3 regions of the Paenibacillus sp. sgz302190 genome follow, and region 2 is predicted to be linked to each of the others. Evidence: predicted binding sites of a transcription regulator. Region 2 holds the regulator's gene; each other region holds the start of a gene.

Evidence for each region. Region 2 encodes Rex, which represses fermentation and respiration genes when NADH is low (regulators of the CRP and FNR family bind a similar motif). Its sites were predicted from a motif close to TTGTGAAATATTTCACAA; they were not measured.
Region 1: the regulator Rex is predicted to act here: its motif matches at 1,017-1,034, upstream of AC6RNO_RS24885 (formate/nitrite transporter family protein).
Region 3: the regulator Rex is predicted to act here: its motif matches at 1,379-1,396, upstream of AC6RNO_RS18840 (DoxX family membrane protein).

The regions. Positions count from the first base shown of each region.
Region 1 covers NZ_JBZYAO010000027.1:8,574-11,687, forward strand. Annotated here, with positions in the region: gene AC6RNO_RS24880 (LysR substrate-binding domain-containing protein) at 88-951, shown strand; gene AC6RNO_RS24885 (formate/nitrite transporter family protein) at 1,096-1,926, shown strand; gene AC6RNO_RS24890 (class II aldolase/adducin family protein) at 1,923-3,114, shown strand, end outside.
Region 2 covers NZ_JBZYAO010000005.1:242,553-245,666, forward strand. Annotated here, with positions in the region: gene dinG (ATP-dependent DNA helicase DinG) at 1-1,086, shown strand, start outside; gene AC6RNO_RS09085 (redox-sensing transcriptional repressor Rex) at 1,083-1,703, shown strand; gene AC6RNO_RS09090 (hypothetical protein) at 1,718-2,062, opposite strand; gene AC6RNO_RS09095 (inorganic phosphate transporter) at 2,897-3,114, opposite strand, start outside.
Region 3 covers NZ_JBZYAO010000016.1:104,360-107,473, reverse strand. Annotated here, with positions in the region: gene AC6RNO_RS18855 (alcohol dehydrogenase catalytic domain-containing protein) at 1-227, opposite strand, end outside; gene AC6RNO_RS18850 (DUF3905 domain-containing protein) at 450-875, opposite strand; gene AC6RNO_RS18845 (hypothetical protein) at 885-1,019, opposite strand; gene AC6RNO_RS18840 (DoxX family membrane protein) at 1,452-1,976, shown strand; gene AC6RNO_RS18835 (polysaccharide deacetylase family protein) at 2,013-2,927, opposite strand.

The DNA.
Region 1 (3,114 bases), on a different contig from region 2:
AAATATTAATTTTTTATTGTTTTTAATAAAATAATTTTATATTTCAAAATGAATAATTCAGTGAAAACGAAAGAGGTGCGGCATTCAATGGAAGATAAAGATTGGACCATGCTGCTAACGTTATACGAACAGCAAAATATTACAAAGACAGCCGAAATTTTATATGTTTCTCAGCCGTCGTTAAGTTACCGCATTCAGCAATTAGAAAAAGAGTTTGGTGTGAAAATTATGCACAGAGGACGACGCGGCATTGAATTCACACCGGAAGGCGAATACTTGGCCAAATATGCGGAAAGCATGCTGCTGCAATTACAACAAGTAAAAGAATTTGTCCAAAGTATGGATAATAAGATATCGGGCACGTTAAAAATTGGAACCGCCAGCAGCCTAGCGCGGTACCGGCTTCCTTTTATTTTAAATAAATTTCATTCGGAATACCCGGATGTCGAGTTTAAAGTTACGTCTAACCGAAGCTCAGAACTAACAAATTCGGTCTATAAGCAAGATGTTCATATAGGCTTTATCCGGGGAGATTATCACTGGGCGGAAGAAAAACATTTGATCATGACTGAAAATATTTGGATTGTATCGAAGAGAGAAATTTCATTAAGCGAACTACCTGACCTGCCAAGAATCATTTATAAAACGGACTGGTCCTTAGAGAATTTAATTGATAATTGGTGGAAGGAAACTTTTTCAAAACCACCGACAATCACGATGGAAGTTGATAATATGGAAACTTGCAAAGAGATGGTATTAAGCGGTTTCGGCTATGCAATCATACCCGCAATCGTACTTAAAGATAATGAAACTATAAACCGGATCCAGTTAAGAACAAAACACGGCGAACCTATTCTGCGTGAATCCTGGATGATTTATCGCAAAACATCCCTAGAAATTTCACTTGTTAAGGCATTTGTGGAATTTGTAAAAAATATGAAATTAATGTGACCTGATCGTCAAGTACGGGATTTCCGCGACAGCTGCGGGAGCCCGTATCTTTTTTTCGCATAATATTGTGATAATTTTCACATACTCTGGCGCGCTTTTTTTCTATACTGAGGTCGAGAAAGCTTCGTTGGAGGTGCGTGCGGTATGGGGTTTGCGAAGCCTGAGACCATTTGGGAATATGCTGCAGCCGCCGGCGAAAAGAAGGCGCATATGAGCCTGGGACGCCAGCTCTCGCTCGGTTTTTTGGGAGGAGCCTACATTTCGCTCGGCTTTTTGCTTTACATCAGGGTAAGTGCCGCGTTTCCGCCTTTGTGGAGCGGGGTCGGCGGATTAATGGGGGCCGCGCTGTTTCCTCTCGGGCTGATTCTTACCTTGCTTGGCGGCGGCGAGCTGCTGACGGGCAATATGATGGCGGTACCCGCCGCTTACCTGGCCAAGCGGATAAGCTTGAGGAGCGCGGCCTGGAATGTGGCCGTCATTACGGTGGCGAACTTTGCCGGAGCGCTGTTCGTCGCCTACGCGTTCGGGCATTTGGCGGGATTGACCGAACAGGGGGTTTTTGTCCAAAAGCTGGCCCAATTGGCGCATGTCAAAACGGAAGAGCCGTTTGTGGCCGCACTGCTGTCGGGGATCGGCTGCAATTGGCTCGTCGCCCTTGCGGTTTGGCTGTCCTACGGCGCCGAGGACGGCGCGGGTAAAATAGGCGGCATCTGGTTTCCGACGATGGCGTTTGTGGCGATCGGGTTTCAGCATGTGGTGGCGAACATGTTTGTGATCCCCGCCGCGATCTTCGCCGGGCAGTCGAACTGGAGCGCTTATGCGAGCAATTTTGCGCCCGTTTTTTTGGGCAACCTGATCGGCGGAGCTTTGTTTGTAGCGGGAATATACGGACTGGCTTACCGAAAGGAAACAACAGGCGGCAGCGCCGCCGCCGATTTTACAAAAATTAGTGAACCGGGGAGGAAGGAAGCATGAAGGACGAACTGCTGCATCCGGCCGATCAAATTTTGATGATGATGGAACGAATTTACGGGTACGGGATGACGACGACATCGGGAGGAAACATTTCCATTCTCGACGATAACGGCGATATGTGGATTACGCCTGCCGGCATTGACAAGGGTGAGCTGAGCCGCCGCGACATTGTGTGCGTAAAGCCCGACGGAACCGTAGTCGGACACCATAAGCCTTCGAGCGAGTACCCGTTCCACAAGCTTATTTACCGCAAAAGAAACGATCTCAGGGCGGTCGTTCACGCTCACCCGCCTGCACTCGTCGCATTCAGCATCGTGCGAAAAATTCCGAATCTTTACGTGCTGCCGAGCGATCACCTGATTTGCGGCAAAGTAGGGATGGCGGCCTACGGCCTGCCCGGCAGCGAACGGCTGGGGGAAAACATTGCGGCTGTTTTCGAGCAGGGGATAAACACCGTAATGCTTGAAAATCACGGCGTTGTCGTCGGCGGACGGACGCTGTTCGAGGCGTTCATGGCTTTTGAGACGCTTGATTACTGCGCCAGACTGGAAATTAACGCGCGGCGGATCGGAACGCTGCAAACTTTGGCTCCGGAGCAGCTCGGGACGAAACCTGCCGCGTCCATCCCGGACTTCGTTCCCGGCCGCTGCACGACAAAAGAAAAAGAAATCCGCCGCGACATGTGCAAGTTCATCCAGCGCGCCTACGATCAGAAACTGTTCACCAGCACCCAGGGAACATTCTCCCAGCGGATCGACGAGCGTTCGTTCGTCATTACGCCGTACAACCGGGACCGCAAATACCTGGAAGCCGAAGACCTCGTCAAAATCGAAGACGGGCGCAAGGAGGCCGGCAAAGTCCCGAGCCGTTCCGTGCTGCTGCACCAGTATATATATGAAATGCAGCCGCATATCGAATCGATCATTATGGCCCATCCGCCCCATATTATGGCGTTTGCCGTCACGGATGCGGAATTGGATTCGAGAACGATTCCCGAGAGCTATATTTTGCTCAGGGGGCTGCCCAAACTGCCGTTCGGCGCGACGTTCCTATCTCCCCGGGAGACTGCCGCAATGTTCACGAAGGAGGTTCCGGTCGTCATAGCGGAGAACGATTGCGTCATCGCCACCGGGCACAGCCTGCTGCACGCCTTCGACCGGCTCGAAGTGGCGGAGTACAGCGCCAAAG
Region 2 (3,114 bases):
AGCATGAACGATACGCTCCGCACGCTCGACAAAATGCTGAGCGAGATCAAAGAGATGCAGGAAGTTCTGGAAGTCCAGAGCATCGTGACGGATTTGAACGGAACTTTGAAGGAGCTTTACGGGCACCGGGATGCGCTTCATTTTTTCATGAAAATGGAGGATCAAGGTTACGTATACTGGATGGAAGCCGGCACGTATTCCAAGAGCAAGTCGCTGCAGCTGATCAGTGTGCCGACGGATGTGAGTCCGCTGCTTCAGGAGCATTTTTTCAAAAATAAAGACAGCATCATTTTGACTTCGGCTACGTTATCCGTGAACAAATCGTTCCAATACTCGGCCGATCAGCTCGGTTTGCAAATTCCCGCCGGCGAAGAGGCCGGCAAGCTCAAAACGGTGCAGCTTCCGTCCCCGTTCAATTACAGGGAGCAGGCGCTGGTCTGTATTCCCAGAGATTTTCCGACGATTAAAGGCCCTTCCGGGGACGCCGTTTTCATACAAGCACTTATCGATTCTTTAAGCAATGTCGCTTTGGTTACCAACGGCCGAATGCTCGTGCTGTTTACATCCAACCGGATGTTAAAGCAGATTCATGCCGGCATGAAGGAGCGGTTAAAGCCGCATGGGATTACCGTGCTTGGACAGGGCGTAGACAGCGGCAACCGCAGCAAGCTGACCCGCATGTTCCAGGACCACCATTCCTGCGTGCTGCTGGGTACAAGCTCGTTCTGGGAAGGCGTGGACATCCCGGGCGATGCGTTGTCCTGCTTGGCTATTATTCGGCTTCCGTTTCAGCCTCCGAATCACCCGCTCATTGAAGCCAAATGTGAAAATATTAAAAAGCGGAACGAAAATCCGTTTATGAAATTTTCCGTGCCGCAGGCGGTCATTCGTTTCAAACAAGGATTCGGGCGGCTCGTGCGGCGGGCTACGGATAAAGGAATCGTTATTATTTACGATACCCGCGTTATCGATACGCAGTACGGCAAATATTTTCTTTATTCGCTGCCCGGTCCGAAGATTGAACATATGACGACGGAACAAATGATTCCAAGAATTGAGGAATGGATGGGGGAGGCGCAGCGGTGAAGACACAAAAAATATCCGAAGCTGTAGTCCGCCGGCTGCCGATTTATTTGCGGTTTTTGAACGAGCTGGCGATGAAAAATATTATGACGGTCTCGTCGCAGGATCTGGGGCAAAAGCTCGATTTGAACCCCGCGCAAATCCGCAAAGATTTGGCCTATTTCGGGGAATTCGGCAAAAAAGGGATCGGCTACGACGTCGGCTATCTCATCGAGAAGATCAGGCAGATCTTGAAGCTGGACCGCCATATCCGGGTCGCTCTGGTCGGGGCGGGCAACCTGGGGCGGGCACTGTGCAACTACAACACATATTTGCGCAACGATATGAAAATTGTCGCCGTATTCGACGCGATGCCCGAGAAAACGGGCGAGACGATCAATAATTTGATCGTGCAGCCGACGCACGAGCTGAAAGAAGCGATATCGCGGCTTGGCGTCAGAATCGGCATCATTACGGTACCGGCAGCGGAAGCGCAAAATGTGGCGAATCAATTCGTCGAAGCCGGCATTGAAGCGATTCTTAATTTTGCGCCGGTCATCATTAAGGTGCCGCCCGAAATCCGCGTGCACCATGCCGATTTCACGACCGAGCTGCAGAGTCTGGCCTATTATTTGGACTAGGCCAAGGGCTCGCGCTATGCGGAAATTTGCAGCAGGACGCAGGGGAAAGCTGCAGAAACCTGCAGAAACCCGCAGAAACCTGCAGAAACCCGCAGAAACCCGCAGAAACCTGCAGAAGAGAAACAAAACCCTGCAGAAGCCTCCGGAAGCTGGATCGGCGAAAAACTCGCATGGCAGCAGGCAGTACATTTGCTTAGCAACGTGGAGAAAACCTGCAAAAGTACAGTTTTTTGCTCGCTGATGCGCTGGATACGAAAAATTCCTGCAAATGTGCAGGCTTTTCGCCGCGAACATGGGCTGAGAAGCGTTTTTAGCGAAAATTCCTGCACAATCGCAGGCTTTTTGCCGAAATGAACCATTTCTGCTGAAACAGCCTGACTTTCGCAGGTTTTTTCTGTGCCAGGCTGCTTGTTCCAACGCCGTAACCCGTACAGGAGAGAGCCGTAGGTTACTGAAGAGTGATTGTGCCCCTTTTGGTTCCTCTACCCCGTTACTTTATCAACAGTCTGGTTTTCTACCCGTAATATGATGCGTCTCTCCAATGTATGTTTTCTCAGCAGCCTCTATTTTAACGAAAATAATGTACTCGTTTCCAACTTTTACGCTTTTAAAGCTTGAAATTGTTTCAGTAGACGATTGTTTTCATTCTGTGGGGATAACGTCTACGGCGTCATGGGAGTTTTGTAGGTTTTTCCGGCTGTCGAGCCAATTCGTTTCATTGGCGCGAAGTGCCGTCTTTGGGCGGACGGCAAAAAGAAGCGGAAACCGGTGAAAGTTCGGCTTTAAAACCGCTCCTGGTTGCGAAGCTCAACAAACAAAACAAATACGCGATCTTGCGCACACATCTAACGTGCTGTAGCCATTCAATTCGACGCAACGCTGAGAGTGGCTATGGTAGAGCGTTACAAGTGGCTCGTAGAACAACGCAAGGAGTGTGCAAGCGCACGTTCCAGAGCGCAAGCAGCGCACAAGCGCCTCACTCCACAGCCGTATGCAGCGTGCAAGCGCTCGCTCCACAGCCACATGCAACGCACAAGCGGCTCGCTCCACAGCCACATGCAACGCACAAGCGGCTCGCTCCACAGCCACATGCAACGCACAAGCGGCTCGCTCCATAGCCGCATTGCAGCGCCCCGCCGCGCTTTGCAAAAATAACAAAAAACCCGAGCCACATACTGGCCCGGGTTTTTCATCTAAAACAACTTAAACAACACGAAGTAAATCGAGTAAGACAAGACGATGCTGATCGGGATGGTAATGACCCAGGTCATGATCATTTTGCCGACGGTTGCCCATTGGACTTCATGGAAGCGCAGGACGCTTCCCGTTCCGATAATGGACGATGAAATGACGTGCGTCGTTGACAGAGGCATCCCCATATGAGTGGATGCTTGTATAATGATCGACGACG
Region 3 (3,114 bases), on a different contig from region 2:
GGCTGAAAATCATCGCTGCCGACGACCTTTTCAACCGTTCCGCTGAATTCGTGCCCCATTACCAAAGGCGCCTTGGCCCGGGGATGCTTGCCGGCATAGATCATCATATCCGTACCGCAAATTCCCGCATAAGCTACCTTGATTAGCGCTTCGCCCTCCTGCACAACCGGAATCTCGACGGATGCCGGCTGCACCTGTTTCTCGGCGACATACATACCTGCTTTCATGTCTATTCCTCCACTCCAAACTTGTCATACAAATTTATTTTAACTTGTCATACAACTATTCTACTTCATTTCCCCTCACCTGTAAACGCTTTATTTATTTTAATGCCGTTTTCCCGAATAGATGGCCGAAAAAAACGCTCCGCCCGCATTAGCCCATCACTGGCTGCACACCGTGCAAGAACCAGCTCAGCCAGCCTGTACACCATGCAAAAAAAGCGAAAGCTACGCTTCCGCCTCGTCATCCTTTTTGCCGGAATCATCGCCCGGTTCGGCCTGCCCCAGCTTATATTCGTATGCCACATCTTTATCCGGATGCATGAAAATGCCGCTTTGCGGGGAGATGCCCTTTTCGAAATAGTCCCGGTTCTCGGCTGTCTGAAAGCCGATATCCTTGTAAGGATGCACCCAACCGTCGCCCGCCATGACGAACGGGTCGGTATCCTTGCTCCAATTCTCCAGAGGAGAATTCGGAGATTCGTAGTTATGGTCGCCGATGACGACCCCCTGCTCGTTGACAAAAGCTTCGCGCGGACCGCGGCCGTGCTCGAATTGCGGCAGGAAGTCGATCTCGAACGGATCGAGCCCGCCGCCCGGCTCTTCATGCTCCCGCCCGGCCGCCTTCGGCTTCCGTTGCTCCTGGTCGCTCATAGTGTCCTCCTAATCTGCGGGTTGGTTCGGGCCATCCAGCTTTTTATCGACAAAGCCTTCTTTGCCGAATTCAGCGGATTGCTTTTGCAGCTCCTTGTTTTGCTGCTCGTGCTGAACTTGTTCTTTGGAATCATTGCGATTCATGCTCGGTCAGCTCCTTTCTGCTTGTATTATGTGTCATTGTTGGAAGAAGCATTCGGGCTGCAAGAATCCGGGCAAAAACCGGCTGCCGCTGGCCCTAACAAACGGATCGTACCGCGTTCAGCTCCCAGTGCCCGATGTTCCGCTGCATGACGGCGGGCGGTCTATCACATGCGCCCAATGTTGCGCCGAATCACGACAGGCGGTCGACCACTTGCGCCCAATGTTGCGCCGAATCACGACAGGCGGTCGACCACTTGCGCCCAATGTTGCGCCGAATCACGACAGGCGGTCGACCACTTGCGAGGCATCTAAAGTACCCGACGACGGTTTTGGAGTGGTAACTTAAAATAGGCATTATATTGTGATTTTTTTCACATACGTACGGGAAAAACGGGTTTATACTAAAACCATAGAAGAGAGGAGCTGGTTCAAATGATGAAATGGCTAAGAGAAAATAAGTACGCGGCGATGCTGCTGACTCTCGTTCGATTGTATGTAGGTTGGGAATGGGTCACTGCAGGCTGGCACAAAATTACAGGGGAAAAAGCGTTCGACGCAGCCGGTTATCTGCAAGGCGCAGTTACGAAGCCGGTGCTGGCTGCGGGGACAACGGATCTTGTATACCCGAACTTCGTGGCTTTCGTCAAAGGTTTCGCTCTGCCGAACGTAGGCATTTTCAACTTCCTCGTGCCTTGGGGCGAACTGTTGGTCGGTCTGGGCCTTATACTTGGCGCATTGACGACCGCAGCGGTATTCTTCGGGCTGATTATGAACTGCATGTACATGTTTGCAGGCACCGTTAGCACGAACCCTTGGCTGATGCTTCTCGGATTCTTCATTATTGCGGCAGGCGCGAACGCAGGCAAATTCGGCGTGGACCACTTGATCCTCCCTTACATTCACAAATGGATCGACAAGTTGTTCGTGGCGCTGCATCTAAAACCTAAATTGAGATAAAAGAGGGGCTGTTGCCCCTTCTTTTTTTGTTAGCTGTCACTCCAGGAAGTGAAACGTGAACGAAGACTTGGTCAGTTTTTCAAATCGAAAGCCGTCCTCTTTCAACCGGCGGATGATCACGGGAAGCGCTTCGACGGTCGTCGTTTTGAAGGAACTGTCATGCATCAGGACGATGATGTTTTGCTTGCCCCGGCTTGCGCCCAGCACCGATGCGATAATCATGTCTTTATCCTGCACGGGAGCCGCCGCGTCCGTCGAGCTGACATTCCAGTCGAAGTACTGGTAGCCGTCTTCCTGCATCGCTTTGACGATTTGGCTCATGATGCCCCTTCCGCCCGCCTTCCGGCTCAAATGATTGTTCGAGCCCCCCGGAAACCGGATAATGTCCGGCCGGTAGCCGACAGTCTCCTCCAGCAGCCGGTCCAATCGGCGGGCGTCATTTTTAAATGCCTCCACGGATCTATAAATCGACCTGTAGTTATGGGAAAACGTGTGATTGCCCAGTGCGTGCCCGTCTGCCGCAATTCTTTTGTAAAGCGCCCTCCCCTCGCCGCTGTCCGAACCGACGACGAAAAAGGTCGCCTGCACGCCGTTGCTTTTCAAAATGCGCAAAATTTTGTCCGTGCTTTGAGAAGGGCCGTCGTCAAACGTTATAAAGGCCGTTTTTTGCCGGGCATGGGGTGTCGGCGAGGCTATCGGAGGTTTGTTCCGGCGGACGCCCGAATAAAAATGCTGCCTCTCCACGATAGAGTCATCCTCAAAAGCTGCGGCGCCGGGAGTAGTCAGGGCTTTTGCCTGAGTCTGGGGAGAGGCCTTGATTGCAGGGGTGCCTGACGCCTCCGGCCGATGCGGTCCTGTGCTGCACCCGGCGAAGCCCGCACCTGCTAACACAAGCACAGCGGCAAAAGCGGATCGAATCATTAAAGCCCTTAATGCAGGAGCTTCACCCATAACCACTTCCCTCCCCCGATGGAAATACAACCATTCAACGTCCTTATTATGGCTATACTGTGCCTTCCGGGCTCTGGTAATTTTTTGAAAGGCGCTCCCTACCCTAACGTTTCGACAATTCCGTTCATTATTTCCCAGGAAATGCGCCGAAATGCCGCAAATCGCCGAATTCGACGAGGCCCCATTG